DNA from 3 places in the Methylobacterium sp. WL7 genome. Region 3 is predicted to be linked to each of the others. Evidence: predicted binding sites of a transcription regulator. Region 3 holds the regulator's gene; each other region holds the start of a gene.
The links. The regulator HrcA, encoded in region 3, represses chaperone genes, less so after heat shock. The targets are predictions, from matches to a motif close to GTTAGCACTCNCNNNNNGNGAGTGCTAAC.
Positions count from the first base shown of each region.

Region 1: groES (co-chaperone GroES) is a predicted target of HrcA. The motif match lies at 2,253-2,281, and genes of this name have one in related genera.
Region 2: groES (co-chaperone GroES) is a predicted target of HrcA. The motif match lies at 5,829-5,857, and genes of this name have one in related genera.

Region 1 is NZ_VRVG01000005.1:18,953-29,358, reverse strand. It holds gene FV233_RS02415 (prephenate dehydrogenase) at 1-257, shown strand, start outside; gene FV233_RS02410 (chaperonin GroEL) at 335-1,819, opposite strand; gene groES (co-chaperone GroES) at 1,892-2,182, opposite strand; gene FV233_RS02400 (CorA family divalent cation transporter) at 2,393-3,379, shown strand; gene FV233_RS02395 (PAS domain-containing methyl-accepting chemotaxis protein) at 3,576-5,036, shown strand; gene FV233_RS02390 (DUF3455 domain-containing protein) at 5,214-5,642, shown strand; gene pdeM (ligase-associated DNA damage response endonuclease PdeM) at 5,716-6,429, opposite strand; gene FV233_RS02380 (ligase-associated DNA damage response DEXH box helicase) at 6,471-9,152, opposite strand; gene FV233_RS02375 (alpha/beta hydrolase) at 9,149-10,105, opposite strand; gene FV233_RS02370 (DUF6460 domain-containing protein) at 10,307-10,406, shown strand, end outside.
Region 2 is NZ_VRVG01000038.1:3,789-14,194, reverse strand. It holds gene FV233_RS12375 (TAXI family TRAP transporter solute-binding subunit) at 110-1,399, shown strand; gene FV233_RS12370 (hypothetical protein) at 1,690-2,217, shown strand; gene FV233_RS12365 (hypothetical protein) at 2,336-2,704, opposite strand; gene FV233_RS12360 (DUF6522 family protein) at 2,828-3,070, opposite strand; gene FV233_RS12355 (hypothetical protein) at 3,178-3,528, opposite strand; gene groL (chaperonin GroEL) at 3,712-5,346, opposite strand; gene groES (co-chaperone GroES) at 5,437-5,724, opposite strand; gene FV233_RS12340 (cold-shock protein) at 6,294-6,503, shown strand; gene FV233_RS12335 (DUF6481 family protein) at 6,685-7,047, shown strand; gene FV233_RS12330 (LLM class flavin-dependent oxidoreductase) at 7,202-8,548, opposite strand; gene FV233_RS12325 (cupin domain-containing protein) at 8,568-9,116, opposite strand; gene FV233_RS12320 (ABC transporter substrate-binding protein) at 9,148-10,098, opposite strand; gene FV233_RS12315 (LLM class flavin-dependent oxidoreductase) at 10,098-10,406, opposite strand, start outside.
Region 3 is NZ_VRVG01000052.1:24,321-34,726, forward strand. It holds gene FV233_RS15010 (extensin family protein) at 1-194, shown strand, start outside; gene FV233_RS15015 (L,D-transpeptidase) at 284-1,387, shown strand; gene FV233_RS15020 (response regulator) at 1,658-2,047, shown strand; gene FV233_RS15025 (YraN family protein) at 2,120-2,497, opposite strand; gene rsmI (16S rRNA (cytidine(1402)-2'-O)-methyltransferase) at 2,501-3,487, opposite strand; gene FV233_RS15035 (penicillin-binding protein activator) at 3,621-4,907, shown strand; gene hemW (radical SAM family heme chaperone HemW) at 4,925-6,100, opposite strand; gene rdgB (RdgB/HAM1 family non-canonical purine NTP pyrophosphatase) at 6,139-6,768, opposite strand; gene rph (ribonuclease PH) at 6,765-7,478, opposite strand; gene hrcA (heat-inducible transcriptional repressor HrcA) at 7,645-8,700, shown strand; gene FV233_RS15060 (methyl-accepting chemotaxis protein) at 8,717-10,406, opposite strand, start outside.

The DNA of each region.
Region 1 (10,406 bases), on a different contig from region 3:
TCGTCGCCATGGAGCCGCTTCCCACTCATATGACCACGCGGAGCTTTTCACTGCACATGCAGGCGGTCGACATGGTCCGGCACGACGCCCCGGAAGTCTTCGAGGCGATCGAGCGATCGAATCCGTTTGCCGCCGAGGTCCGCCAGCGCTTCTTCACGCTGGCTGCCCAAATCGAGGCTGATCTCGCACGCGAAGACCATTCTGCAGCCATCGCACGGCCGTCCCTCATGAAAGCCGGGACTAACGCGGGAGCGTGAGGGGACCGTGTCGCACCAACGAAAAAAGGGGCCGCCTTTCGGCGACCCCCTTCGTCAGCTCGATGGTTGGCGTGGATTTAGAAGTCCATGCCGCCCATGCCGCCGCCGCCCGGCATCGCGGGGGCGCCGCCGTCCTTCTTCGGGGCGTCGGCCACCATCGCCTCCGTGGTGACCAGCAGGCCGGCGACGGAAGCCGCGTCCTGCAGGGCGGTGCGGACGACCTTGGCCGGGTCGACGATGCCGGCCTGGATCATGTCGACATACTCTTCGGTCTGGGCGTTGAAGCCGTAGGTCTCCGAGGAGGTGTTGTCGGTGATCTTGCCGACCACGATCGAGCCTTCCACGCCGGCGTTCTGGGCGATCTGACGGATCGGGGCCTCGAGCGCCTTCAGCACGATCTTGATGCCGGCCTGGACGTCCGGAACATCGCTCTTCAGCTCGGCGACGGCCTTCTTGGCGCGCAGCAGCGCGGTGCCGCCGCCCGGGACGATGCCTTCCTCGACGGCCGCGCGGGTGGCGTTGAGGGCGTCGTCGACGCGGTCCTTCTTTTCCTTGACCTCGACCTCGGTCGCGCCGCCGACGCGGATCACCGCGACGCCGCCCGCGAGCTTGGCCAGGCGCTCCTGCAGCTTCTCCCGGTCGTAGTCCGAGGTGGTCTCCTCGATCTGGCCCTTGGTCAGGATCGCGATGTCCTCGAGCATCGCCTTGCGGCGATCGCCGAAGCCCGGCGCCTTCACGGCCGCGACCTTCAGGCCGCCGCGCAGCTTGTTCACCACGAGGGTGGCCAGCGCCTCGCCCTCGATGTCCTCGGCGATGATCAACAGGGGCTTGCCGGTCTGGACCACGGCCTCGAGCACCGGAAGCATCGCCTGCAGCGACGACAGCTTCTTCTCGTGGATCAGGATGTAGGGATCCTCGAGTTCGGCGACCATCTTCTCCGCGTTCGTGATGAAGTACGGGGACAGGTAACCGCGGTCGAACTGCATGCCCTCGACGACGTCGAGCTCGGTCTCGGCCGTCTTGGCCTCCTCGACCGTGATCACGCCCTCGTTGCCAACCTTCTGCATGGCGTGGGCGATCATCTCGCCGATCTCCTTGTCGCCGTTGGCGGAGATCGTGCCGACCTGGGCGACCTCGTCGGAGGTCGAGACCTTCTTGGCGCGCGCGATGATGTCCTTCACCGCGGCGGCGGTGGCGAGGTCGATGCCGCGCTTCAGGTCCATCGGGTTGATGCCGGCGGCGACGTACTTGGCGCCTTCGCGGACGATGGCCTGGGCCAGCACGGTGGCGGTGGTGGTGCCGTCACCCGCGATGTCGTTGGTCTTCGAGGCCACTTCGCGCACCATCTGGGCGCCCATGTTCTCGAACTTGTCGGCGAGCTCGATCTCCTTGGCGACGGTGACGCCGTCCTTGGTGATGCGCGGGGCGCCGAAGCTCTTCTCGATCACGACGTTGCGGCCCTTGGGGCCCAGCGTCACCTTCACCGCGTCGGCGAGGATATCGACGCCGCGCAGCATCTTATCGCGGGCGTCGGCGGAGAAACGAACGTCTTTCGCTGCCATGGTTTGCCTCTTGTGATTGGGTTGGACCCCAAGGCCTCGAACGGCCTCAAAGGGCGGGAAACAGGGATCCGATCAGAGGGCGACGACGCCCATGATGTCGGATTCCTTCATGATCAGGAGGTCCTGACCGTCGATCTTGACCTCGGTGCCGGACCACTTGCCGAACAGGACGCGGTCCCCCGCCTTCACGTCGAGCGCGTTGACGCGGCCCTGCTCGTCACGAGCGCCGGGACCGACGGCGACGATCTCGCCTTCCTGCGGCTTCTCCTTGGCGGTGTCCGGAATGATGATGCCGCCCTTGGTCTTCTCCTCGCTCTCGATGCGACGGACGACCACGCGGTCGTGCAGCGGACGGAACTTCATGAGCTGCCCTCTTGCTTCAGGTCTGCAGTTGGCGTTGATGCGGCCTGCGCGACCGCTCCCAAACCCGACTGTTAGCACTCTGTCTTGGCGAGTGCCAATGACGGCGGCGAGATAGCCCTCGCGTGGTTTCGAGTCAAGGCTGTCGCACCCCTGCGCGACGGCGCGATGACGGGGCATCGGCCCCGATTTCCCCTAGGACAACGCGCCCTCATGCTGAGCCTGCACGGACCCGAAGGCGCGGTGACGCCTGAATGCGGCAGCCCGATCCCCGGCAATGCCGTCTGGCTCGATCTGAAGGACCCGACCTCCGAGGAGGCCGCCGCCGTGGAAGCGGCCACCGGCCTGCGCGTTCCGTCCCGGGCCGCCCTGTCGGAGGTGGAATCCTCCAGCCGGCTGCGGCGGGTGAAGGACGGGCTGTCGCTCTCGACGCCGATGATCACCTTCGAGCGCAGTGATTCCCAGTTGAAGCCGCTGGGGTTCCTCCTGTCGAAGGATCACCTCGTCACGATCCGGTTCCACGACATGCGCGCGATCGACTCGTCGGAGAAGCGCATCGCGGACGGCGACGGCAGCGTCGCGCCGAGCGAGATTTTCATCGTGATCCTTGAGGAACTGGTCGACAGCCTCGCGGACGCCCTTGAGGACATGGCCTCCGAACTCGACACGCTGTCCACGCGGATCTTCGATTTCGATGTCCGCGGCGCCGACCGCCGCCGGCTGGAACGCCCGCCGCCCCGCCGCCGTGACCTGGCGCTGCGGCGGATCCTGCGCGGGATCAGCAACCGCGGGAAGGTCCTGGGGAAGATCCGAGCCAGTCTGCTCGGCCTGGAGCGGATCGTGCCGTTCGTGTCGGCCGCCTGCGACGGACTGGGCCTGCCCGAGGACGGCCGCTTCGAGACGATCCGGCGCGACATCGACTCCTTGGACGAGTTCGAGACGCGGCTCGCCGAGAACGTTCAGTTCCTTCTCGACGCCACGTTGGGACTGATCAACATCGAGCAGAACAACGTCTTCCGGGTGCTGACAGTGGTTTCGGTGGTGGGCGTGCCGCCGACCCTGATCGCCTCGATGTACGGCATGAACTTCAAGCACATGCCGGAGCTGGACTGGGCATACGGCTATCCCTACGCCCTCGCGCTTATCCTGATCAGCGCTCTGGCTCCCATCGTTTATTTTCGAAGCCGAGGCTGGTTCTGATATTCGCCAGATTATCAGCAAAAAACCATCATCAATACAAATCGACACCCATAATCAGAAAATATTATAATTGATGTGGCACGAATATTTTCTTCCGTTTTCGATCAATATAGGATTCCGTCTCAAAAACTGTCGAATTAGATAAAATTTAACCCAATCTTGGCCATATGCCCGCGGGAGCAGCGTGAGCACCGATATGTTCAAGAGAACCGTCTACAACGAGGCGCAGGCCAAGCTTGACGCCTTGGACCGGTCGTTGGCGATCATCGAATTCTCGATGGACGGCCAAGTCCTCAACGCCAACCAGAATTTTTTAAGCTTGATGAAGTACACCCTGGCTGATGTACGGGATAAGCATCATCGCATCTTCGTCGAACCGATGTTTGCCAAGTCGCCAGAGTACACGGAGTTCTGGTCGAAGCTGAAGGACGGCCAGTACGTCACCGGCGAGTTCCTGCGCATCGACAAGAACGGTGCGGAGGTCTGGCTGGAGGCGACCTACAACCCCGTCCTCGACGCGCACGGCAAGCCGGTGAAGGTGGTCAAGTTCGCGGCCGACATCTCGGCCAAGAAGAACGATATCGATCGGCTGATGTCGATGATCGACAACATGCCGGTCGCGGTGATGACGGCCGATCCCCGCAACGAGTTCAAGATCAACTACCTGAACGCCACCTCGCGGCGGACCCTCGGGCCGCTCGAGCAATATCTGCCGATCAAGGTCGACGAGATGCTCGACCACTCCTTCGACGTGTTCCACAAGAACCCGCATCACCAGCGCAACATGCTGGCGGATGCGAGCCGGCTGCCGCACCGGACCAAGATCAAGGTGGGGCCGGAGACGCTCGACCTGCAGGTCACCGCCGTCAACGACCGGAAGGGCAATTACATCGGGCCGATGCTGACCTGGGCCGTCGTATCCGCGCAGGTGAACATGTCCACCGACGTCAGCCGTGTCGTCGATGCCGTGGGCTCGGCGATCCGCGAGATGCAGCATTCGGCCGAGGGGCTGACGCAGTCGGCCGATGCCGCCAGGCAGAAGGCCTCGTCCGTGGCGGCGAATTCCGAGCAGATGAACGGCGCGATCCAGGAGATCTCGGGTCAGGTCGGACGGGTCTCAGAGCGTGCCCGGCAGATCGCGGTCCAGGCCGAGACCACGGACGCGACGATGCGGCAGCTCGCCGAGAACGCCCGCGAGGTCGACGCGGTGGTCGGCATGATCAAGTCGATCGCCGGGCAGACCAATCTCCTGGCGCTGAATGCCACGATCGAGGCCGCCCGTGCCGGCGCCGCCGGCCGGGGCTTCGCGGTGGTGGCGAGCGAGGTCAAGGCTCTGGCCGAGCAGACCGCGAAGGCCACCGGCGAGATCACCCAGCAGGTTGCGGCGATCCAGAGCGCCACCGGCGAAGCGGTCGGGGCGATCGAGATGATCACCGCCGCCGTCGCCGAGCTCTCGACGCTGACCCTGGCGATGGCGAGCGCCGTCGAGGAGCAGGCAGTCTCGACGCATGAGATGTCCGGCAATATCGGCGGCGTCTCGCAGGCCGCCAATGCCACCGGTCAACTTGCGGAAGCTGTCCTGGGCGTCGCCGAGAGCCTTGCCGGACACTCAGCGGATCTCTCGGAGAGTGTCACCCGGTTCATGAAATCAGCCTGACCCGGAACACGCGCGAGCCGCGGCGTGAAACGCGCACGCGGTTTGCGACGTATCGGCGGTTCGGACCGTCAGGATGGAGCTGAACCGATTTCCTACGCCATCATCACGTCCCGCACCCTCATCAGGTCTTGCCGGACAGCCCTCATCGCCGCTGCATCTTGCGCTCCGGCCTTCGCAATGGCCGAACCGGCGGGCTTGGCGCCGCCGCCCGGCAGCGTGGCAGTCGCGCGGCTCTCCGCCCGGGGCGTGCAGATCTATGCCTGCATCGCTGCCGAAAAGGGGCCGGCCTGGGGCCCCGCCAAGCCCGAGGCGGAACTCGTCCAGCCGGACGGACGCGCGGTCGGGCGTCACTTCGAGGGACCGGTCTGGGAGGCGCAGGACGGCTCCCGGGTGCTGGGCACCGTCATCGCTCAGGCGCCCGCACCGCGACCCCAAGCCGTTGCGTGGCTGCTGCTGTCCGGCCGAGCAACTGGATCCGGATCGCTCGCCGGAACGCAGTATATCTTGCGGAGCGACACGGTCGGCGGTGAGAAACCGCAGGGCGTCTGCACGCCGGGCCAGACGGCGCGTGTGCCCTACAGCGCGACGTACACCTTCTATCGCTGACGTCTCGCGGCGCTCGTTCACATGGCCCCCACCCGCGGCGAAGCGATATCCCGAACGGTGACGCGCGCTCCCGTCAATCCCGCGCGAGCTGCGACCGGCCGATGGTGAAGACCCGTCCATCCCCGAGCAGATGGGCCGTGAACCCCTTGGGGAACAGGCTTTCGATGGCCCGGTCGCGGACGTTCAGCCCGCCGGCGTAAGCGCCGAAGGCCGGCATCACGAGGCGGGTGCCGTCGGTGACGAAGCAGCGACGGCGGACCGCCCGGCCGCGCATGGCGACCTTTCCGCAGGGATGGAGATGGCCGGCGATCTCGCCGGAGACCGGTTCGGCGCTCGGCTCGTGACGCAGGATCAGGCCGCCCAGGGTCAGCGCGTCGGCGTAGCGACCGCCGACACCCTCGCTGACCGCCGCGTCGTGATTGCCCGCGATCCAGACCCAGTCCCGGCCCTCCTGCAAAGCCGACACCATGGCTCGGTCGCCGGGCTCCATCCGCTCCGGGCCGCGGACATCGTGGAAGGAATCCCCGAGCGCGACCACGCGCGTCGGATCGTGGCGCACCACCGCCTCGTGGAGGCAGGCGAGGGTCTCGCGGGTGTCGTAAGGCGGCAGGAACTGGCCGGTGCGGGCGGCGTAGGACGACCCCTTCTCCAGATGGAGATCGGAGACGATCAGCGTGCGGTGCTCGGGCAGCCACACGCCGCCGCAGAGATCCAGCACCAGGGTCTCGCCCGCCAGCAGCAGGGTCGGGTGCTTGTGAGTCTTCTCGAGTCTCAGGCCGGCCGCCAAGATCGCATCCTCGGGCTCGATGGGGGAGGGCGGATCGACGGTCAGGACAGGGCTTCCTGAAGAAGCTCCGCCTCGGCCTCGGCCAGGATCTCGTCGGCCCCCTCACCGTAGACCCGTTCGCGCCCGATCTCGAGCATGACGGATACGGAGAGCGGCGAGACCCGATCGAGAGCCTTGTGAATGATTCGCCCCTGGATGCGCTCTAGCATCATGCCGAGGCGCCTCACGTCGAGGAGTCCGGTTGCCGCATCCTGTCGCGCCGCGCGCAGCAGGAGGTGGTCGGGCTGGTGCTTGCGCAGCACGTCGTAGATCAGATCCGTCGAGATCGTGACCTGACGGCCGGACTTCTTCAGGCCGGGGTGATGGCGTTCGATCAGGCCGGCGATCACCGCGCATTGCCGGAACGTACGCTTCATCATCGCCGATTCATCGAGCCACGCCTCCAGGTCGTCGCCCAGCATGTCGACCGCGAACAGGTCGCCGATGAAGTCGGAGTCCAGCGCAGCGCGCTCCGAAACATCGCGGGTCGTCCAGATCGCGATGCCGTAATCGTTGGCCGCGAACCCGAGCGGGCGCAGGCCGTCACGCTCCATCCGCCGGGTCAGCAGCATGCCGAGGGTCTGATGTGCCAGCCGTCCCTCGAACGGGAAGGCCGTCAGGTAGTGGCGCTTCCCCCGTGGGAAGGTCTCCACCAGCAGGTCGCGCTCGCCCGGCAGGACCGAGCGGCGGCGCTGCTGCTGGAGGTAGTCACCGATCTGCTTCGGCAGGCGATCCCAGGCGAACGGGTCGGCGATGATCGCCCGGACCCGCTCGGCCAGGAAGGTCGAGAGCGGGAATTTCGCGCCGGCATAAGAGGGGATCGCAGGATCGGTCCCGAGCGGCGCGCGGGTCACCAGGGCCTCGTCCTCGGCGAGTCCCTCGAAGCGCAGGGTCTCGCCGGCGAACAGGAAGGTGTCGCCGATCGTGAGCGTGTCGGCGAACTCGTCCTCGATCTCGCCGAGCACCCGGCCGCCCTTCGGCAGGACCGTGCCGGGCTTGCCGCGCAGGGTCCGGCCGAGCCGCACCCGGACCCGCGCCGCCTCGACGATCGTGCCCACATTCATCCGGTACGCCTGCGCCGTCCGGGCATCGCGCACGCGCCAGAGGCCGTCGGGCCCGCGCAGGATCTTGGCGAAGCGCTCGTAGGCACGCAGGGCATAGCCGCCGGTCGCGACGTAATCGACGACCTGCTCGAAAGATTCCCAGGTCAGGCCGGCATAGGGTGCTGCGGAGACGATCTCGTCGTAGAGGCCGACCGGGTCGAAGGCGTCCGCGCAGGCCATGCCGAGCACGTGCTGGGCGAGCACGTCGAGGGCGCCGAGCCGCGCGTCGGGGGTATCCTGCGCGGCCGCCTCGACGGCGTCGAGGGCCGCCTGGCACTCCAGCATCTCGAAGCGGTTGCCGGGGACGAGATAGGCCTTCGAGGGCTCGTCCATCCGGTGGTTGGCCCGGCCGATCCGCTGCATGATCCGGCTCGCGCCCTTGGGCGCCCCGACATTGACCACGAGATCGACGTCGCCCCAGTCGATGCCGAGGTCGAGGGTTGCGGTGCAGACGATCGCCCGCAATCGTCCCTCCGCCATCGCGGCCTCGACCCGTCGCCGCTGCTGCGCGTCGAGGGATCCGTGATGGATCGCGATCGGCAGCGCGTCCTCGTTGAGGCGCCAGAGCTCTTGGAACGTGTACTCGGCCTGGAGCCGGGTGTTGACGAAGACCAGGGTCGTCCGGTGCTCTTTGATCAATTCGTAGATCGCCGGCATCGAGTGCCAGGCGGTGTGCCCCGAGATCGGCAGCGACCGCCCGAGATCGAGCAGGCGCAAGTCGGCCTTGGCGCCGCCTCGGACGGTCACGAGGTCGGCCATGGGCGGCTGTTTTTCCCCTCCCCCCTCTGCAGGGAAGGAAGGGAGAGGCGCCTGGGTCGGGCGTGTGACCTCATCGAGCGCCGACACCGCGACGCGCTTCCTCTCCCGTGCGGGAAAGGGGACCCGAGCCTCGTCCGGGGCTGTATGACTCCGACCGCCCGCAGAGGGGGGAGGGGAAAGCTCCAGCTGCGGCACCAGGTACTTCCGCAATTCGTCGGGCTCTCGGACCGTTGCGGACAGCCCGATCGCTGCCAGATCCGGGCTGAGGCGGTGCAGCCGGGCGAGGGCCAGGGAGAGCAGGTCCCCGCGTTTCGAGGTCACGAGGGCATGCAGCTCGTCGAGGATGACGCAGCGCAGGCCGGAGAAGAATTCGGCGGCGTCGCGATGGGCGATCAGAAGCGCCAGCTGCTCGGGCGTCGTCAGCAGGATGTCGGGCGGGCGGCTGATCTGGCGGGTGCGCTTGTGCGCCGGGGTATCGCCGGTGCGGGTCTCGACGCGTACCGGGAGACCCATCTGGGCGATGGGCGCGTCGAGGTTGCGGGCGATGTCGACCGCCAGCGCCTTGAGCGGCGAGACGTAGAGGGTATGCAGGCCCTTGGCGGTCTTGGGCTCCGCTTTGGGGGCTGCCCGTTCCGCCAGAGCCACGAGGCTCGGCAGGAATCCTGCGAGCGTCTTACCGGCGCCGGTCGGCGCCACCAGGAGCGCCGACCGGCCCGACCGGGCGATCCGCAGCAGGTCGAGCTGGTGCGGCCGCGGCGTCCAGCCACGCGCGGCGAACCACGCCCGGAAGGCCTCCGGCAGGATCTCGGATCGATCGCTCAGGCCAGGGCCATCAGGAAGCGGTCGATCAGTTCCAGGGCTCGCTCGCTCATCGGACTCGGGTACCGGGCGAAGACGTGGCAACCGCCGGGATAGATCGCGGTGTGGCCGCCATTGCCCGCGGCGGCCCAGCGCGCCGACATGTAGAGCGTGTCGTCGAGAAGCGGGTCAGCGGTCCCGATGGTGAACAGGGCCGGCGGCAATCCTTTCAGGTCGGCATAGATCGGCGACACGTCCGGACGCCGTCGGTCGATCCCCTCGCGGACGTAGCCGTCCGCGAACTTGGTGAGATCGAGGGTGTTCACGACGAGGCGCTCGTCGCCCCAGTTGCGCACCGACGGGGTCAGGCCGAGGTCGTAGAAGCCCGCGTTGAGGTTGGCGCCCCGGAACGCGCGCGGCTGGTTGTGCCGGTCCCGCAGGCGCAGCAGCACCATCACGGCGAGGTGCGCGCCGACCGACTCGCCACCGATCGTCAGCGCGTGGACGCCGAACTCGGCCCGGCCGGGTCCCGCGAGCCAGAGGGCGGCGGCCTCGCAATCGAGTAGCGCGGCCGGATAAGGATGCTCTGGGGCGAGGCGGTACTCCACCGACAGCACGACGAAGCCGCAGGCGTCGGCGATGCGCTCGAGCCAGGGATCCTGCTCGTCGGCCGCGCCCCAGACCCAGCCGCCCCGGTGGATGTGAAGATAGGCGCCGCGCACCTTCGTGTCGGCCTTCGGGCGGACCACGCGCAGCTTGAGCGGACCGCTGGGCCCCTCGATCGTCATCCATTCCGCCCGGGCGCTGTGCGGCATCGCCGGAGCCGCCTTGGTCCCGGCGCGGCGGCGGGCACGAACCTCCTCGATCGGGAACGACCAGGGATCAGGCAGGGCGGCGTGCGCCGCGACGATCTCGGCATTGAGCCGAAGCGTCTCGGGATCGATCGTCGCCGGGTCGAACAAGGCGTGGTCGATCATGTTGGGTCTCGTCCCGTCGGCGCTGTCCCGCGGCCATTCCCGGCATCTTGGCGGGACGGCTCTCGCTTGCCATCTCGGGTCCGTGGGTGAAACCCGCTAACGTCCGATCCGGGATCCGGTTTCGACGCGGTGTTGTGTGCCGGCCACGGTTCCGCCCGTTTCGTCGCCGATCCGGACCCTTCCTGGCTTCATGAGGACGCGATGCTCGTCGATCACGACCGGCGCCGGCAAGGCGCTCCGCCGCCGAACGCCGCCTACGGGTCTGAGACATACCAGCGGCGGCCCTCCGCGCTGCACCGAT
Region 2 (10,406 bases), on a different contig from region 3:
CACGGATCCTTCCGATCCGGAAAGGTTGCCGGCGGTCGGCGAGCGTTCGCCCGGACCTTGAGCCGCGTCCTCACGTTATGCTGTCGGCTCGGCAGACAGCGCGGCACGGATGATCGGGCGTTCCAAGACGACACTCATCGCCCTGGGCGTCATCGCCGGCGCCGCGATCGTCGCGGTGCTGGTCCATCTGCTGCTCGGCCTGCTCGCCCTCGACATCGCCGTCGCGAAGACCAGCACGGAGGATCGAGAGGCGGCACAGGCGCTGACGCAGCTCTTCGAAACCCGGCATCCGCGGGTCCGCATCCGGACGATCTACGAGCCGGATCGCCTCGGGGCAGCGGAGGCCCTCGACAGGGGCAAGACCCAGCTCGCCCTGGTGCGCAGCGATGCCGCCCCGAAGGACGGACAGACCCTGGTCATCCTGCGCCGCGACGCGGTCGTGTTCATCGCGCCCGGCGGCAGCGCCGTCGACAGCGTGGCCAAGCTCAAGGGCAGCACGGTCGGGCTCCTCGACGGACGCAAGCTCGATCCGCGGCTGCTCGACCTGATCCTGACCCATTTCGGCGTGCCTCCGGGAAGCGTCCATCGCCGGATCCTGAGCGTGGACCAGCTGACCGAGGCCGCCCGCACCCGGCAGATCGGTTCGCTGTTCGTCGTGGCGCCGGTCGGAAGCGCACTATGGCTGCCGCTGTTCACGGCGCTCCGCAAAGGCTCCGGGGCGGTGAAGCTGTTCGAGGTCGACGAGGCGGCGGCGATCGCCAAGGAACATCCCGTGCTCGACACGATCGACGTGCCCAAGGGCGCCTTCCTGGGTTCCCTGCCGGCGCCGGGCGACGACATCACCACCCTGTCGGTCAGCCACCGGCTCGTCGCCAGGGGCGCGATGCCCGATTGGCTCGCCGGCGAGATCACCCGCGAGGTGCTGACCGGCAAGCCGCGGCTGGTGGCGCTCGACGACGACCTGGCCGGCATCGAGGCGCCCGACACCGACGACAAGGTCCAGGCGCTCCCCATCCATCCGGGTGCCGCCGCCTACCTGACCGGCAACCAGCCGAGCCTGGCGGATCAGGCGCAGAATGGGGCCTACTGGCTCGGGCTGATGATCAGCGCGGCAGCCTCGCTGAGCGCGGCGGGCATCGGCCTGTATCGCCGCTTCCGGCCGCGGCGGCCGCCGACCCGGGTCATGCGCCTCCTGGAGATCTGGCTGTCCGTGTCGGGCGCCGAGCCCGCCGACCTCGAACGGCTGGAGCGGGAGGCCGACGCGCTCGCAGCCGATGCGATCCGGTCGGAGGCGCACGGGCGGACGGAGAGCGTCGAGATGCGCCTCGTCGCCCTGCTGGTCACGCATGTCCGCGAGGCCGTCCAGAGACGCAGGCGCGCGGCGCGGCAGACGTCGTAGCCTTCAACGGCCCGGATTCGAGGCCGGCACGGCGGCCGGTCCGGAGGTGGCGACGCACGAACCCGACGGACCCATATCGGCACCGCTGCCACAACCATGAAGCGCGGAAGGCAGTACTTCGACTGTGCTATGGAGCCGCGGCACTTGAGGTCATCCCAAAAGCCTATGCTGCACGAACAGGATTGTTGATCTCCGCGCTCGACAACGCGTGGTTCAGTCCCGTATGATGCTTGAACGTTGCCGGCACATTTTGCGCCGCCGGGCACGTTAGTCTCAGGAATTCCGCACACATGAAGCGCCGGAGCGCGCGGCCGTTCACGGTCGAAGTCAAGCATACCCGCACCTCCCGCGTCGCGCTGGTCGATACGACGGCGCGACACCGCGACAATCCCGATCTGTGGTGGGACATTCCGCCGGACACCGCCGACAAGCCGGCCGAGGCCGCGTTCGCGCCCGCCGCCCCTGTCGAGCCGGCGCCGCCCGAGACCCCGGCCCGGCGGGTGCTGCCGAGCCTCGTTCCGATGTTCGCGACGGCGAGCGAGCCCGACGCCGACGAGGCGGACGACGCCCCGTCGGTCGAGCGCCTGCCGCGGGTGCGCCGGGCCAAGGCCGTTTCGAAGCCGGCTTCGAAGGTGCCGTCCAAGCGTGCGCAGACGCCCGTGGTCACGGTGGCGCGGCCGGTTCTCGCCCCGGCGCCGGTCGCGGTCGTGAGCCAGCCGGCCGCGATGCCGACGCGCCCGGTCCGGCTTTCCCGGCAGGGCGACACCCTCAAGGCCGGCGAGCGCTGGAAGCGGCGGTTGCCGCGCAATCTCTGGTGATCGGATCCGAGGCCGCCCCGCGGTAACGCCGCGGAGCTCGATGGGCCGTGCGGCTTCTCTCCCCGGTTGCGACCCTTTTTGCAGACGGCTGCGGGGCCGAGCAGCCGTCCGTCCCCCCTCAGATGCCGACGCTGGCCGCGCCCGCCTCCGCGGCCTGGCTGACGGTCGCGCCGTTCCGGAGCGCCATCGCGATCGCGGTCGAGGCCGTGTCGACGGCCTCCGCACGGTCCTCACCGTAATCGTACATGCTGTTGGCCTGCGACCCGAGCCGGGCGTGAAAATTATCCGGAAAGTTCTTGTCCATCCGCTGCTTCAGCAGGTTGGTCGCCGCATGATAATCACTTTCGAACCCGGATGACTGATAAGCCGGCGCGGCATCGTAGGTCCCGCCCTCCTTGTCGGCAGCAGCTTTGCGGTTCTTGTGGTCGATCGTCTGCGAGAACAGGAAGCCGATAACCTTGGCCATAAGCCATCTGAAGGCGTTCATGTCGGTCCTCGACGAGAGCAGCGGCGGAATCTCTTCAGGTCTGTACCACGCATTGTCCCGGCGCCGCGGCTTTCTTGGCCGCGATGACCTTTTGCCCGGCCGCGAACCGCTCCGGGCGGCCCGTCACCATCGCTCCTCGGCGATGAGCGCCCCGCTTTCATCGAAGATGCCCCGCCAGCCCTTGTCGAGCAGGCGGACCGTCACGCGGGTCTGATCCGCCTCCGCGCCCGAGCCGGGCTTGATGCGAGCCTCGACCTGGCCGAGGCGTTCCTGCTGCTTGAGGACGGCCATGGTGACGCCCAGGCGCGACGCCAGCTCGCGGGGATCGACGATCCAATCGCCTTTGTGACCGAGATCGAGCCGCACGGCGCGAATCCTTTATCCCTACGGGTGCCCTAACGGAGCCGGCCGGCATCGACGCCACCGTCTAACTTTAGCGGGGCGCTGGCTCCTCCGGACAACGACGGTGCGGATCAGAAGGCGTGCGCCGTGCCGCGCCGCTTGCGCGGTGTCCTGTGGTGAGATCGGGCCGGATGGCGCCGGACCCGGACCCGGGGCGGCGGCGCTGCCTGCGGTACCATCACCGGGACGCCGTCATGCTCCGCGATGACTTCGCGCGCATGCGCGACGCTCATGTCGCAGGCACTGGTCATGCCCTGGAGCGCGCCGAGGGCGCGATTGTATTCGGGGAGGTTGGTGCACCCGGGAATGCCCCAGGCACGGGCCGGGGCGGGCGCCACCAGGACCGTCGTCACCAGCGCCAGGAGGGCGGCGCGCGGGGCGAGCGTCAGGACGATCCCGTCCCGATGGATGAGCAGGCGCATCAGAATCTCCCGACCGGCACCAGGGTCAACCCGCATCGGCCCGCTTGGTGCGGTGCGGAGGGGGTCGCGGTTGCGGGACGGCGCAGGCCCGGATCGATGCCCCGGGCCGGCTTGCAAGTGAGGATCCGGCGCGACCGCGAAAAGCGCCCGCGCCGGATCGTGGTGTTTAGGTCTGGAGCCGGCTTAGAAGTCCATGCCGCCCATGCCGCCGCCGCCCGGCATGGCCGGGGCTTCCTTGCGCGGCAGCTCGGAGATCATCGCCTCGGTGGTGACCAGCAGGCCGGCGACGGAAGCCGCGCCCTGGAGCGCCGCCCGGACGACCTTGGACGGATCGACGATGCCGGCCTGGAGCATGTCGACATACTCCTCGGTCTGCGCGTTGAAGCCGTAGGTCTCCGAGGCGTTGGCCAGGATGTTGCCGACCACGATCGAGCCTTCCACGCCCGAGTTCTGGGCGATCTGACGGATCGGGGCCTCGAGCGCCTTCAGCACGATCTTGATGCCGGCCAAGACGTCGGGGTTGTCGCTGGTCAGACCCTGGGCGGCCTTCTTGGCGCGCAGCAGCGCGGTGCCGCCGCCCGGGACGATGCCTTCCTCGACGGCCGCGCGGGTGGCGTGGAGGGCGTCGTCGACGCGGTCCTTCTTCTCCTTGACCTCGACCTCGGTCGAGCCGCCGACGCGGATCACCGCGACGCCGCCCGCGAGCTTGGCCAGGCGCTCCTGCAGCTTCTCCCGGTCGTAGTCCGAGGTGGTCTCCTCGACCTGCGCCTTGATCTGCGAGATGCGGGCCTCGATGTCCGACTTCTCGCCGGACCCGTCGATGATCGTGGTGTTCTCCTTGTCGATCCGCACCCGCTTGGCCCGGCCGAGCATGTCGAGCGTCACGTTCTCGAGCTTGATGCCGAGGTCCTCGGCGATCATCTGGCCCTTGGTCAGGATCGCGATGTCCTCGAGCATCGCCTTGCGGCGATCGCCGAAGCCCGGCGCCTTCACGGCCGCGACCTTCAGGCCGCCGCGCAGCTTGTTCACCACGAGGGTGGCCAGCGCCTCGCCCTCGATGTCCTCGGCGATGATCAGCAGCGGCTTGCCGGTCTGGACCACGGCCTCGAGCACCGGAAGCATCGCCTGCAGCGACGACAGCTTCTTCTCGTGGATCAGGATGTAGGGATCCTCGAGTTCGGCGATCATCTTCTCCGCGTTCGTGATGAAGTACGGGGACAGGTAACCGCGGTCGAACTGCATGCCCTCGACGACGTCGAGCTCGGTCTCGGCCGTCTTGGCCTCCTCGACCGTGATCACGCCCTCGTTGCCCACCTTCTGCATGGCGTGGGCGATCATCTCGCCGATCTCCTTGTCGCCGTTGGCGGAGATCGTGCCGACCTGGGCGATCTCCTCCGAGGAGGCGACCTTGCGGGAGCGCTCGCTGATGTCCTTCACGACCGCGGCGACCGCGAGGTCGATGCCGCGCTTGAGGTCCATCGGGTTCATGCCGGCGGCGACGTACTTCACGCCTTCGCGGACGATGGAGGCGGCCAGCACGGTGGCGGTGGTGGTGCCGTCACCCGCGATGTCGCTCGACTTCGAGGCCACTTCGCGCACCATCTGGGCGCCCATGTTCTCGAACTTGTCGGCGAGCTCGATCTCCTTGGCGACGGTGACGCCGTCCTTGGTGATGCGCGGGGCGCCGAAGCTCTTCTCGATCACGACGTTGCGGCCCTTGGGACCCAGCGTCACCTTCACGGCGCTGGCGAGCAGCTCGACGCCGCGCAGCATCTTCTCGCGGGCATCGACGGAAAAACGGACGTCTTTGGCTGACATGGACGATCTCTTCTGTTGTCGTTCGGCCCCGAGGCGCGCCGGAGCGGGCGCCTCGAAGGGCTTGAGGAGCTTTGGGCTGGGCGGACGCCCTTAGGCGACGACGCCCATGATGTCGGATTCCTTCATGATCAGAAGGTCCTGGCCGTCGATCTTGACCTCGGTGCCGGACCACTTGCCGAACAGCACGCGATCACCGGGCTTCACCTCCAGGGGATTGATCTTGCCGGCCTCGTCCCGGGCACCGGGTCCGACGGCGACGACCTCGCCCTCCTGGGGCTTCTCCTTGACGGTGTCGGGGATGATGATCCCGCCCTTGGTCTTCTCCTCGCCCTCGATGCGGCGTAGCACCACGCGGTCGTGCAGCGGGCGAAACTTCATGTGTGGCATCCTGGTCGTCCCGCCTCCGGGTCTCGCGTCGGCATGACGGAGCCCGTACGGGAAAGGCGGCAGCGGACCGAATCATCCGCGCCGGGTCGGGACCTCTTAGCACTCAATCGGCGAGAGTGCTAACGCTCTTCGAAGCCGACGGGCCCGATCGCGACCCGCCGGAGCGGCCCGGATCCGGACGGGCGGCCTGAATATTGAAGGTCGTGCACCAAAACAACATCGCAAGAACCCGCGATTTCACGGGCACGCCGGACCGTTTTTCTCGGCAGCCTCTTTCGGGATTGTGATTATCCCGGCAATGCGCTAGAGAACGCATATCGATTTGAGGCCAGATATTCGGCCGTCTCGCCACAACAGGGCGAGCGCTCTGCATCTCTCCCATTTTCGACGACTCGCGGATGAGCGCATGCACGGCGTGCGCTCGACCCATTCGATCGTCCAGCGTTCGCTGCCCGTGCAGCGCATCGGCAGCAAACCCTGGATCTTTGTTACCGTATGATGATTTTGATCGGCCGGAATGCTGGTCGATCGCATCATGCTCTAAAGCAGTTGGAATATTTATGACCATCGGCACCGTTAAGTGGTTCAACGAGACCAAGGGCTTCGGCTTCATCCAGCCTGACGACGGCGGCAAGGACGTGTTCGTGCACATCTCGGCTGTCGAGCGCGCCGGCATGCGCAACCTGATCGAGGGCCAGAAGCTCTCCTTCGAGCTGGAAACCGACCGTCGCAGCGGCAAGCAGTCCGCCGGCAGCCTCCAGGCCGCCTGAACCGAGCGCCTCACCCTGAGGACGCGTTTCGAAGCCGTTCCCTGTGTGGAGCGGCTTCTTCTGTTTCTGGACCGGCATCCGCGATGCCGTTTCGGGCTCTTGATCGGGCATCATCGGTCTCCGAAACCCTTTCGGGATGATGCTCTCGCCACCGGCGCTGCGAAGCGCGCGAGGAGTATCCGTGGGTCAATTCAAAGAAACGCAGCTGTCCGATCGTCTCGAGGCCGGCGCGAAGGCCAAGGAAGAGCGGCTGGCCCAGTTCCGGGCACGCCCCCCGGCCGACGATCCGGCCGTCCTCGCCCGGCAGGCCGAGCGCCAGGCCGTCGTCGAGGCCCGCGAGGTGCGGGTGAGCGAGCGGGAGGCCGCCCGCGCCGCCGCCGACGCGGTCCGTGCCGCCGAAGCCCTCGCCGAACAGGAGCGCGCGGCGGCCGAGATCGTCCGTCAGGCCGCCGAGAAGGTCGAGCGCCAAGCCGCCCTCGCCGCCGAGCAGAAGGCGACCCGCGACGCCCGCTTCGCCGCCCGCAAGGCCAAGGTGAAGCGGTAACACGGCGCTCTTTTCGAAAGCCGTTCGTCCAAGCTTTCCACCTTGATCACCCCGTCATTCCGGAATCGTCTGCGGCGCTCCGAAATGACGGGAGTGGCGTCCTGGGCAGCCGCGCAGATCTCGATCCTTCCGAGAAACGGCACATCCTGTTCGGTCACGCGCCGCCCGTCTCGTCCGACGCAAAAAACCGGTTCGGCGGGCGCGGCAGGCCGAGATGGTCGCGCAGGGTCGTGCCGGCATAGTCGCGCCGGAACAGGCCGCGCCTTTGCAGTTCCGGCACGAGCCGGTCGACCACGTCGTCGAGCCCTTCGGGCACGAACGGGAACATGACGTTGAAGCCGTCGCAGCCGCGGCTCTCCAGCCATTCCTCCATCCGGTCCGCAACCTGCGCCGGCGTCCCGACGAAATGGAGCCCGGCATAGGCGCCGACCCTGCGGGCGAGGTCGCGCACCGTGGCGCCGGTCCGGCGGGCCTCGCCGAGGATCTGAGCCTGGCTGGTCTTGCTGGCGTTGGTCTCGGGGATCTCGGGCAGGGGCGCGTCGAGATCGAAGCCGGAGGCGTCGACCCCGAGCCGCACCGACAGGTTGGCGAGCCCGCTGTCGGGATGGACCAGATCGTCGAGGCGCGCCCGCTTCGCCTGCGCCTCGGCCTCGGTCTCGCCCAGGATCACCAGGGCGCCGGGCAGGATCTTCAGGTGGTCGGGATCGCGCCCGAGCGCCGGCATCCGGCCCTTCACGTCGGCGTAGTAGGCCTGCGCGGCCTCCAGGGTGGAACTCGCGCCGAACACCATCTCGGCGGTCTCGGCCGCGATCTGCCGTCCCGCCTCCGAGGCGCCGGCCTGGACGATCACCGGCCAGCCCTGCACCGGCCGGGCGATGTTGAGCGGGCCCTTCACCTTCAGGAACTCGCCCGCGTGGTCGAGGACGTGCAGCTTGTCGGGATCGAAGAACAGGCCGCTCTCCGGATCCATCAGGAAAGCGTCGTCGGCCCAGGAATCCCACAGGCCGGTGACCACGGCGTAGAACTCGCGCGCCCGGGCGTAGCGCACCGCGTGGTCGAGATGCGCGTCGCGGCCGAAATTCAGCGCCTCGTCCGGGTTGCCCGAGGTGACGAGGTTCCAGCCGGCCCGGCCCTTCGAGATGTGGTCGAGGGAGGCGAACTTCCGGGCCACATGGTAGGGCTCGTTGTAGGTGGTCGATGCCGTGGCGATCAGCCCGATCCGCGACGTGAGCGCGGCGAGCGCCGGCAGCAGCGTCAGCGGATCGAACGAGGTCACGGTGGCCGAGCGGCGCAGGGCCGCCATCGGCATGTTCATCACCGCCAGATGGTCGGCCATGAAGAAGGCGTCGAACTTCGCGGCCTCCAGCCGCCGGGCGAACTGCGTCAGGTGCTCGAAGTTGAAGTTCGCGTCCGGGTAGCCGCCGGGATAGCGCCACCAGGCCGTGTGGATCCCCACCGGGCGCATGAACGCGCCGAGATGCAGCTGGCGGTCTCGACTCATGGTTGCGCTCCGCAGGGATTCACGGGTGCTTGTGGATCGGATCGACCCAGTGGACGGATTCGGGCCGCTCCACCGGCTCGACATCCGGGATGTTGACCACCACGGCCTCGTTGTCCGAGCGCACCAGCACGCAGTGCAGGGGCTCGTCCGTGGAGGCGTTGATCTCCTGGTGCGGCACGAAAGGCGGCACGAAGATGAAATCCCCCGGCCCGGCCTCGGCCACATATTCGAGCCGCTCGCCCCAGCGCATCCGGGCGCGGCCGGAGACCACGTAGATCACGCTCTCCAGGGCGCCGTGATGGTGAACGCCGGTCTTGGCGTCGGGCTGGATCGCCACCGTGCCGGCCCAGATCTTCTGGGCGCCGACCCGGGCGGCGTTGACCGCCGCCTGCCGGAACATGCCGGGGGTCTGCGCGGTGTTGCTGTCGAGTTGGTCGCCCGGGATCACCCGCACGCCGTCATGCTTCCAGCGCGCCGCCTCGGGTGCCCCCTCCCCGGCCCCGTGATCGTGGGCGAGATGATCATGGGCGTGATGATCGTGGGTATGGCCGTCGCCGCTGTCGTGCATTGTCAGGACCTCTGATCCGGGGGCGTGCCCATCATTGCACCGCCGCCGGGGCTTCGGACAGAGCTTGGGAAAACCCCGTGTCGAAGATCGCCGCCGCCTGCGGGGCGCGGGCCTTCGGGATCAGGCCGGCGCGGACGTAGAGGTCGATGGTGCGCTGCTCGTCGGCGATCACGTCGGCATCGATCGGCCCGGTCCGGTAGCCAGCCCGGCTGAACCAGCGCAAAGGCACCGCCTCCGGCAGCCCGATCAGCTTCGACCAGACCGCCGCGTAGGGCGCCGGGTCCTTGAGCGCCCAGGCCCGGGCCTTCGCGAGGCGCGCGGCGAAATCGGCCAGTAGCGGCCGCTTGGCCGCCAGGGCGCTGTCGCGCGCCACCGTGAAGGTCAGGCCCGGGGTTATGCCGTTGCCGTCCCGGACCACCCGCGCCAGGCCGGCGAGTTCGGCGGTCGAGGTGTAGGGCTCCCAGGTCGCCCAGGCATCCACGGATCCGGACGCGAGGGCGATCTTGGCGTCCGCCGGCGGCAGGAAGCTGAATACGACGCCGTCGAACGGCAGCCCCGCCTCCTCCAGGGCCGCCAGCACGACCTGGTGGCCGATCGAGCCGCGGTTGGTGGCGATGCGCTTGCCCTTGAGATCCGCCACGCTGCGGATCGGCGAATCCGGCGTCACCAGGATCGCCAGCCCGTCCTGCCGGTTGCGGAACGCCATGAACGCCTTCACCGGCGCCCCGGCGGCGGCCGCGAAGGTGAAGGGCGCGTCGCCGACCCCGCCGGCATCGATCGCTCCGGCATTGAGCGCCTCCAGTAGGGGTGCGGCGGCCGGGAACTCGCTCCATTCCAGCCGGTAGGGCAGGCCGTCGAGGAAGCCGGCCGCCTCCATCAGGGCGCGGGCGTTGCCGCGCTGGTCGCCCATCCGCAGCACGTCTTCCGCCCGGGCCGGCCCGACGGCCAGCAGGGCGAGAACCAAGAAAAACGCGGCGCGCATCAGGCGGCCTCGGCGGCGCGGCCGCGGGCCGCAAGCGCCGCCTTGAAGGCCGGCAGCAGGTCCCGGCCGTACTGGATCGCGTCCTCCAGCGGATCGAAGCCGCGGATCAGGAAGGTGCGCACCCCGAGGTCGTGATAATCGAGCAGCGCCTCGGCCACCTGCTCGGGCGTCCCCACCAGGGCCGTGGAATTGCCCGCCGCCCCGGTCTCGGCCGCGATGGCGGTGAACAGCCGCTTGTCGAGGCGCGAGCCGGCGGCGGCCGCCGCCAGCAACCGGCGCGAGCCCTCGTTCTGCGGCGCGGCGGCCGC
Region 3 (10,406 bases):
TCGCGGGTCGCGCGAGCATCCCGGTCAAGGCGATGCCGGCGGGGTCCGAGGAGGCGGACTTCCTGGCCTCCGTCCGCGGGAAAGCCTGCGGGTTCTTCCGCACCGTTCTGGGCCCCGGCACCAACGCGGCCCACGCCAACCACTTCCACTTCGATGAGCGCGAGCGCAATGCCGGACATCGGCTGTGCGAGTGATGGCGCGGAGTCGGTTCGGTGCGGAACGTTCCCGTGCCCTCGAAGCTTGTGCGACCGGAGCGCGTCCGCTCCCGGGGACTATGACGTTGATGATGCGGAGACCTTCGCTGCCGGTTTGCGCGGCTCTGCTGGCAATCGGCGTCGCCGCGCCGGGTCACGCCGCTCCCTCCGACAAGGCGCCCACCCTGACTGCGGAGGCAATCAACGGCGCCACCTTCCAGGCGCCCGATGCCGGCAAGACGGAGGAGAAGTCGGGCAAAGCCACCAAATCCGGCAAGAAGGCGCGTGCCGGCAAGACATCCGATGCCAAGCCCGATCCGCTGATCGTGAAGGCGCAAGTGCTTCTGGATCGGGCCCGGTTCTATCCGGGCGCCATCGACGGCCTGAAGGGCGAGAACTACCAGCATGCCCTCTCGGCCTTCGCGGTGGCGCAGGGCCTGCCCGCGAGCCAGGACCTGACGCCCGAACTCTGGGACAAGCTCCAGGGCACAAGCGACAAGCCGGTGGTGTCCGACTACGCGGTCACCGACGCGGACGCTTCCGGTCCCTATGTCGAGAAGATCCCGCCGAAGATGGAGGCGCAGGCCGATCTCAAGGAACTCGGCTACACCAACCCGCGGGAGATGCTGGCCGAGCGCTTCCACATGAGCCGCGACCTCGTCAGCGCGCTCAATCCGGACAAGCCGCTCGACAAGGCCGGCACGTCGATCACGGTGGCGGCCGTCGATCCGATGGGGACCGACAAGCCCAAGGCGAAGGACCTGCCGAACGAGCCCAAGGTCGACCGGATCGAGGTCGACAAGACGAGCCGCGACGTGCGCGCCTTCGGGGCGGACGGCAAGCTCCTGGCCTTCTACCCGGCCTCCATCGGCAGTTCCGAGAAGCCGGCGCCCAGCGGCGAGACCAAGGTCAAGGGCGTCGCGTTCGATCCGGACTACACCTACAATCCGAAATACGCGTTCAAGGGCGTGAAGACGAACCGCAAGTTCTCGATCAAGCCGGGCCCGAACAATCCGGTCGGCCTGGTCTGGATCGACCTCGCGATCCCGAGCTACGGCATCCACGGGACGCCCGAGCCCGAGAAGGTCGGGAAGACCGAGTCCCACGGCTGCATCCGCCTCACGAACTGGAACGCCCGCGACCTCGCGGCGCATGTCTCCCGGGGCGCGAAGGTGTCGTTCAAGGACGATTGAGGCGGCCCGCGAATCGCCCTCCGACGCCTGCCGTGCGGGAGAGGCGACAAAAATGTATCGTGAGTTAACATCGCGGCCACCATTGATGCCGGAACGGGCCGCGAACGCTTGACACGTCCGGTATTCCGGGCGACGCCACAGGTGGTCTCGCGGACCGTCCGGCGCGCCGCCCCGGCGCTTCCAAGCGCTGCTGCTGCGGTTCGCGAGGCGATACCAACCGCACGGCAAGATCCCCGGTGACGGGGGCGTTCGAAGGGAAGACGGCCCGGCGTGACTGCTGACCCCAACGATGAAGTCCTGAACGGCGTCCGCGTCCTCGTCGTTGAAGACGAGGCTGCGATTTCGATGCTGCTCGAGGACATGCTGCTCGACTTCGGCTGCGCCGTCGTCGGGCCCGCCGCACGCCTGTCGACCGCCCTCGAGATGGCCGCCCAGGAAACGTTCGAGATCGCGATCCTCGACGTGAACGTGGCCGGCGAACCGATCTACCCGGTCGCGGAAGCGATCGTGCAGCGCGACCTGCCGCTCGTATTCTCCACGGGCTACGGCGGCGCCGGAATCCGGGAGCCGTTCCGCGACCGGCCCGTCGTGCAGAAGCCCTTTAGTCAGGCCGACCTCAAGCGGACGCTGATCAGTGCGATCCGGGCTGCCCGCGGCTGACAGTCCGCATCGTCCCGGCACGGGGCTGCCGCCTTTCGGAGCCCGTTGACGCGACCCGAAAGACCGACCTCGTTACAACCCCTCGATGGTGAAGACGCCCGGCAGATGGGCCGGCCACGTGCCGTCGCCGACGAAAACGGCGTCGGCCCGAAGCGTCATGCCGGCGCACCAGGGATTGCGGCCGACCCACGCACGCACCGCACGGGAAAAGCGCCGACGCTTCGCGGCGTCGATCGCCGTTCGGGCATCGTCCAGCCTGGACCGTGCCTTGACCTCCACGAACACGATGGTGCGCGGACGGCGGACGATCAGGTCGATCTCGCCCCCGGCGAAGCTCACCCGTCGGCCGATCGGCCAGTAGCCTTTGGCCAGTAACGCCGACATTGCCAGCCATTCGGCCCGGTGCCCGCGCAGGTAGGCGGCGCGGCGCTGCAGGATGCGATCCGGCACGGCTCAACCCTGGCTGTCCCGGGCCAGCGCCAGCGCCCGGGTGTAGATGGCGCGGCGCGGCTGCCCGGTCTCGTCCGCGACGAGGCTCGCCGCATCCTTGATCGAGTGCCGTTCGAGGGCAGTGCGGATCAGCCCGTCCAGGGCGGCGTCACCCTCCGCCGTGCGCTCCGGCGCCGTCGCGGCGCCGATGATGACGACGATCTCGCCCTTCGGCGCGCCCTCCTGCCCGAACCGCTCGCTCAGCGAGCCCAGCGTGTCCCGGCGAATCGTCTCGTAGAACTTGGTCAGTTCCCGGGTCACCGCGGCAGGACGGTCGGCGCCGAGCACGGAAGCGGCGTCGGCCAGCATCTCCGGCAGGCGATGCGGCGACTCGAACAGCACCAGCGTGCCCGGGACCTGGATCAGGGCTTCGAGGCGGTTGCGCCGGGCCCCGGCTTTCTGGGGCAGGAACCCCTCGAAGAAGAACCGGTCGGTGGGCAGGCCTGCGGCCACCAGCGCAGTCATGACCGCGGAAGGCCCAGGCACGGGCGTGATCGCGACCCCGGCCTCGATCGCCGCCTGGACGAGCTTGTAGCCGGGGTCCGACACGAGCGGCGTCCCGGCATCCGAGACCAGGGCCAGGGCCTCGCCGGCCCGGAGCCGGGCCACCATCCGGTCGCGGACAGCCTCGTTCGAATGCTCGTGATAGGCCAGCAACGGGGTCGTGATTCCGTAATGCGCCAAGAGCGTCCGGGTCACCCGGGTATCTTCGGCCAGCACGGCGTCGGCCGCCGCCAGGGTCGCGAGCGCCCGGATGGTGATGTCGCGCAGGTTGCCGATCGGCGTCGCCACGATGTGCAGGCCGGGCGCCAACGGCTCGGTTTCGCTGGCGAGTCCGAAGGCCGTGAACGTGGTGTTCCGCGGGCGGTCCGCACCGGGCCTCTGGGACGGGGGTGTGGAAGTCGGTTTGGTTGAGATCGCTGGCCCCGGGGCATCGAATCGACGGTTCATCGCGGGTGATCTTGCCACAGTGCCGGCCCCGCGTCGCGGCTGCGCGTCGAGACCGGGGGCAAGTCGGCACCGGCGCGTTTACATTTGAAAAATGCCCGGTCAGGTTGTTCGAACCTGCCCGAAGGAGACCGCCATGGCGCGTCCGAAGTGTGGGCGGAACCGTCTCGTGCGAGTCACCGCCCTGACCGTTGCCCTCAGTGCCTTGGCGCTGGGCGGCTGCGTCGGCGGATTCGGGGACGGACGCGCGACCCGGCGCAGCGCACAGCCCCGGGCCGAACTATCGCCGCCGGCCGACGTGCCGCAGGGCGGCGCCCCATCGGTCGCGGCGGACCCGAACGCTGCCCCCCTCACCCCGGCGGCGGCCGGCGGCAACCGCATCGGCTCGGGCGCCGTGAAGGTCGCGCTGGTCCTGCCCCTGACCGGCACCGGGGTGGCCGTGGGGACTGCGATGCGCAACGCCGCGCAACTCGCTTTCGACGAGGCCCAGCAGCCGGACCTGACGATCCTGATCGAGGACGACCGGGGCAGCCCGGACGGCGCCCGGGAGGCGACCCAGGAGGCCCTGAAGGCGGGTGCCGACATCGTGCTCGGGCCTGTCTTCGCCGCCAACGTCCAGGCCGCCGCCGTGCCGGCCCGGGCCGCCGGCAAACCGGTGATCGGATTCTCGACGGATGCCTCCGTGGCCGCCCGGGGGATCTATCTCCTGAGCTTCCTGCCGCAGCCCGAGGTCGACCGGATCGTCGACGAATCCGTCGCCGACGGCCGACGCTCCTTCGCGGCCCTGATTCCGGAGACCGCCTACGGCAACGCCGTCGAGGCCGAGTTCCGAGAGGCGGTCGCCCGCAAGGGGGCCCGGGTCGCGGCGGTCGAACGCTATCCGTCCGGGGCGCCCGGACCGGCGGTGGAGCGGCTGGCGCGCGTCATAACGGGGGCCGGCGCGACCGCCGACACGCTGTTCATCCCGGATACCGCGGAGGCGATGCCGGCGGTGGCGGCGGCGCTGACCAAGGCGGGTTACAACCCCAGTCGGGTCCGGCCGATCGGTACGGCCCTGTGGAACGAGCCGTCGCTCTACGCGCTGCCGGCGCTCCAGGGCGGGCGGTTCGCCTCGCCGGACCGGAACGGCTTCTCCAGTTTCAGCGGTCGCTACCAGGCCCGATTCGGTGCCGTGCCGCCGCGTGTCGCATCGCTGGCCTACGACGCCGTTATGCTGTCGGCGGCGCTGAACCGGCAATACGGATCGCAGCGTTTCGCCGAGACGACGCTGACCAACGCCTCCGGCTTCTCCGGAACGGACGGCACCTTCCGGTTCCGGCCGGAGGGGCTCAGCGATCGGGCGCTGGCGGTCTACGAGATCCGCAACAACGCCGCGAGCGTAGTCAGCCCGGCGCCACGTGTCCTGGCCAAGCCCGGGACCTGAGAGAGCCGGCGGCCCGATCAGGCCGCGAGTTCGGCCACCAGGGCGTTGAGGACCGGCGCGCCCCGCGGCGTGGCGGCGATGCGCCCGCCGGGCAGGCGATGGAGTAAGCCGTCGCCGACCAGCATGCCGATCCGGTTGCCGTTGAGCGGTCGGCCCTTCAGGGCGGCGTAGCGCTCGGGATCGATCCCCTCAGTCAGCCGCAGGCCCATCACCAGGAACTCGTCGGCTTGGTCTGCCGCCGCCAGGGTCTCGGTCTCGACGATCCCCTGGCCGTCGCGCTCGACGCGGGCCAGCCACGCTTCCGGGTTGCGTTCGGTGACGGTGCCGATCCGCCCGGCCGGGGTGACCAGGCGCCCATGCGCCCCGGGCCCGATGCCGGCATATTCGCCGTAGCGCCAGTAGAGCAGGTTGTGCCGCGATTCCGCCCCCGGGCGGGCGTGGTTCGAGATCTCGTAGGACGGCAAGCCAGCCTGCCCGCAGACCTCCTGGGTCACGTCGTAGAGGACCCGGCCCACCTCGTCGTCGGGCGTCACCAGCTTGCCGGCGGCGGCGAGGCCGTGGAACGGCGTGCCCGGCTCGATGGTGAGCTGGTACAGCGACAGGTGCTCGGCGGCGCGGGCGAGCGCCTCGTTCAGCTCGGCCCGCCACAGGGCGGGGGTCTGATCGGGGCGGGCGTAGATCAGGTCGAACGAGGTCCGGTCGAACACCGCCTGCGCGATGCCGATCGCCGCGAAGGCCTCCTCGGCGTTGTGCAGCCGCCCGAGCTTCTTCAGGGAGGCGTCGTCCAGCGCCTGCACGCCGAGCGATACCCGATTCACCCCGGCGGTCCGGTAGCCGCGGAAGCGACCGGCCTCGACGCTCGACGGGTTGGCCTCGAGGGTGATCTCCACATCCCGCGCCACCGCCCAGTGCTCCGCCACCGCGTCGAGCAGGCCCGCCACCGTCGCGGGATCCATCAGCGACGGCGTGCCGCCGCCCAGGAAGACGCTGGTGACGGTGCGGCCGGGGGTGCGGGCGGCGCTGTGGGCGATCTCCGCCCGGAAGGCGTCGAGGTAGCGCGCCTGATCCACGCCCGCGTGCCGGACGTGGCTGTTGAAGTCGCAATACGGGCACTTCGCGGCGCAGAAGGGCCAGTGCAGGTAGATGCCGAAGCCCGCGTCGCGGGTCGGATGGTCCGGGCCGGTCGAAGTCATGATCGCCGGGATGTGAGGGTGCCGGCCGGGTTTGGCAATCAAGCCGCCGGTGCCAGGCAAGCGCGGCTCAGCAGCACGAAGGCCCGGGCGCGGTGCGACAGCCCCTCCCCCTTCTGCCAATCGACCCCGTGCTTCTCCTCGGCGCCCATCTCGCCGAAGGTGCGGCCATGGCCATCCGGCTGGAAGATCGGATCGTAGCCGAAGCCGGCATCGCCCCGCGGCGGAACGAGCGTGCCGAACACGCGGCCCTCAAACAGCTCGGTATGGCCGTCCGGCCAGGCGAGCACGAGGGCGGAGACGAAATGCGCCGTCCGGTCGCTCGCCTGACGCTGCTCCAGCTCCGCAAAGATCCGCGCCATCGCGCCGGAAAAGTCCTTGGCCGGGCCGGCCCAGCGGGCGGAAAAGATGCCCGGCGCGCCGTCCAGCGCAGCGACGCACAGACCGGAATCGTCCGCGAAGGCGGGTAGCCCGGTCGCCTTCGCGGCGGCGTGCGCCTTGATGGCGGCGTTCTCGGAGAACATCGTGCCGGTCTCGTCGGGCTCGGGCAGCCCCAGTTCGCCGGCCGAGACGGCCTCGATCCCGAACGGCGCCAGCAGCTCACGCATCTCGGTGAGCTTGCCCGCGTTGTGGGTGGCGATCACCACCTTGCCGGTCAGCTTGCGGCTCACGCGATCGTCTCCTTCTGGAGGGCCACCAGCCGGTCCGTGCCGGCGCGGGCCAGCCGCAGCAATTCGAGGAGCTGGGCCTCGGAGAACGGCTCCATCTCGGCGGTGCCCTGCACCTCGACGATGCCGCCCTTGCCGGTCAGCACGAAGTTGGCGTCGGTCTCGGCCGCCGAATCCTCGGCGTAGTCGAGGTCGAGCACCGGATTGCCCTTGTACAAGCCGCAGGACACGGCCGCGACGTGATCGCGCAGCGGGTCCACCGAGATGATCGAGCGGGTGCGCATCCAGGCGAAGCAATCGTAGAGCGCCACCCAGGCACCGGTGATCGCCGCGGTGCGGGTGCCGCCATCGGCCTGGATCACGTCACAGTCGACGGTGATCTGGCGCTCTCCCATCGCGGGCAGGTTGGTGACCGCGCGGAGCGAGCGGCCGATCAGGCGCTGGATCTCCTGCGTGCGGCCGGACGGCTTGCCGGAATTGATCTCGCGCCGGGTCCGGTCGTGCGTCGCGCGCGGCAGCATGGCATACTCGGCGGTGACCCAGCCCTTTCCGGAGCCGCGCAGCCACGGGGGACCGCGCTCTTCGAGGGAGGCGGTGCAGAGCACGCGGGTGTTGCCGAAGCTGACCAGGCACGAGCCCTCGGCGTAGCGCGAGACCGCGCGCTCCAGGGTGACGGGCCGCAGCTCGTCGGCGGCGCGCTTCGAAGGCCTCATCGCGGGCCCTTTCTGATGAGAGAGTGAGGGCCGGGCTCTTAGGCCGCGGAGCCTGCGCGGGCAAGCATCGCCGTACGGATTGATCCCCGGACACCGGGCGGACATGATCGCACGACAGGATGACCGCGTGACCGACTCCAACAGCCTCTTTCCGCAAGACCCCTCGATGCAGGCGCTGGCCGCCCTCAACGAGCGCGCCCGCGAGATCTTCCGGCAGATCGTCGAGAGCTATCTCACGACCGGAGAGCCAGTGGGGTCACGCAACCTGGCGCGCATCCTCCCGATGGCGCTGTCGCCGGCCTCGATCCGCAACGTCATGGCGGACCTGGAGCATTCCGGCCTGATCTTCGCGCCGCACACCTCGGCCGGCCGCCTGCCGACCGAACTCGGGCTGCGGTTCTTCGTGGACGCCATGCTCGAACTCGGCGATGTCGGCCAGGAGGAGCAGGCCCGGATCGAGGCGGAGATGCGCGCGGCCGCCTCCGGCCACACCTTCGATTCGGCGCTGGCCGCGGCCTCGACCATGCTGTCGGGCATCTCGCGCGGGGCCGGCGTGGTGCTGACCACGAAGGCGAACGTCCACTTGAAGCACATCGAGTTCGTCCGCCTCGATCCGGCCCGCGCCCTGGTGGTGCTGGTCTCTGACGACGGCTCGGTGGAGAACCGGCTGGTCGACCTGCCGCCGGGCCTGCCCGCCGGTGCGCTTCAGGAGGCCACGAACTTCCTCAATGCCCGGCTGCAGGGCCGCACCCTCGGCACGCTGCGCGCCGAGATCGAGGCCGGCCGCAAGGCGATGAAGCGCGAGCTCGACGCGCTGACCGAGCGCCTGGTCGATGCCGGCCTGGCGACGCCGGTTGGCCCGAGCGAGGCCCGGCAGCTGATCGTGCGCGGGCAGGCGAACCTGCTCGACGACCTGCGCGCCGTCGAGGACCTCGAACGCATCCGCCTGCTGTTCAACGACCTGGAGACCCAGAAGGACGTCATCGACCTCCTGGCCCGTGCCGAGGGCGGCGAGGGCGTTCGGATCTTCATCGGCTCGGAGAACAAACTGTTCTCGCTGTCCGGTTCGTCGCTGATCGCCGCGCCGTTCCGCGACGGTTCGCAGAAGATCGTCGGCGTCGTCGGCGTGATCGGGCCGACGCGGCTGAACTACGCCCGCATCGTCCCGATGGTCGACTACACCGCCCGGGTGGTCTCGAAGCTGCTCGACGGCGGCCGCTGACAGCTGCCCGTCGGGCTCAAGCGGCCCGGACGGTGTGCAGGAAGTCTGCGACCTCCCGAGTGAGCTGCGCCGATTGCCGCGACAGCGCGGAGGCCGCGTCCAGCACTTGATGGGCGGCCGTGCCGGTCTGCTCCGCGGCCTCGGCCACGCCGGTGATGTTCGTGGTCACCTCGTCCGTCCCGCTCGCCGCCTGGCTGACGTTGCGCACGATCTCCTGGGTCGCCGCGCCCTGCTCCTCCACCGCCGCCGCCACCGCGCCGGTCACCTGGTTGATGTCGCGGATGCGCGTGACGATCCCGCCGATCGCCTGCGTGGCGTGGTCGGTCGAACCCTGGATCCGGCCGATCAGGCCGGTGATCTCTTCGGTGACGCGCCCGGTCTGGGCAGCCAGTTCCTTCACCTCGGAGGCCACGACCGCGAAGCCCCGCCCCGCATCGCCGGCGCGGGCGGCCTCGATCGTCGCGTTCAGGGCGAGGAGGTTGGTCTGAGCCGCGATGCTGGAGATCAGCCCGACCGCGTCGCCGATCTTCGCGACGGCCTGGGCCAGGTCCTGCACCAGATGGCCGGTCTGGTCCGCCTCGCCGACCGCCGCCTGCGCCAGGGTGGTCGAGCCCTCCACCTGCCCGGCAATCTCCCGGACGCTGGCACCGAGCTGCTCCGCGGCGGCCGCGACCGTGCGAACGTTGGTGGCCGCCTCCTCGGCGGCGGCCGCGACGCTGGTCGATTGCGCCGCCGCCTGGGTCGCGCTCGCCGTCAGGGTCTGGGCCGTGGCCTCCAGCTCCGTGGCCGAGGACGAGACCATGCCGACGATCGCCCCCACAGCCTGCTCGAAGCCGTCGGCCAACGCGACCATCGCGCGCCTGCGCTCGGAGGCGGCGGCCTCGTCGGCCATGCGCTTCGCCTCGGCCTGGTCGCGCGCTCGCTGCGCCACCAGCGCCTTGATGCCTTCGACGGCCCGGCCGACCAGCCCGATCTCGTCACTGCGCCGGGCCTCGGCGATCTCGGCATCGAGCTCGCCCTGGCTCATGCGCTGCAGGACGCCGACCAAGCGGTTCAGCGGGCGCGAGACGGTGAGCGTCATCAGCCGGCCGACCACGATGCCGAGCACGAGCAGAACCAGCAGGGTAGCCGCCGCCAGGTTCGTCGCCAGTGCCGTAGTCGGAGCCAACGCCTCGGCGCTGTCGACCGAGAGGGCGATGTACCAGTCGAGCGACGGGGGCAGGTTCGGGACGCGGGCGAAGGCGGTGAAGGTCGCCCGGTCGCCCTCCCGCGTCTCGGCCAAGCCACCGCCGATCTTCGGGAGCGGCCCGGCAATCAGGTCCGAGAGAGGCTTGCCGATCAGCTCTGGGCGCGGATGGACCAGTACCGTTCCGCCGCCCGACACCAGGTAGGCGTAGCTTTTGCCGCCCGCTGCGACCTCTGCAATCATCCGGGTCAGGGCCGAGCTGTCGAAATCGCCTCCGATGACACCGAGGATCGCTCGATCCTCACCGAAGATTGGCCCCGCGGCGGTGATGGTGATGACGTTGGTTCCGGCATCGGTGTAGGGCTCGGTCAAGACAGCTTGCCCCGCCGCCATGGCATCCTTGTACCAGGGACGTTGCCGCGGATCGTAGCCGGCGGGCAGCTCGGATTGAGGCATCTCCGTGTAGAAGCCGTCCGGACGGCCGAGATAGGCACTTATGAAGAGGTCTCGCGCCATCGGC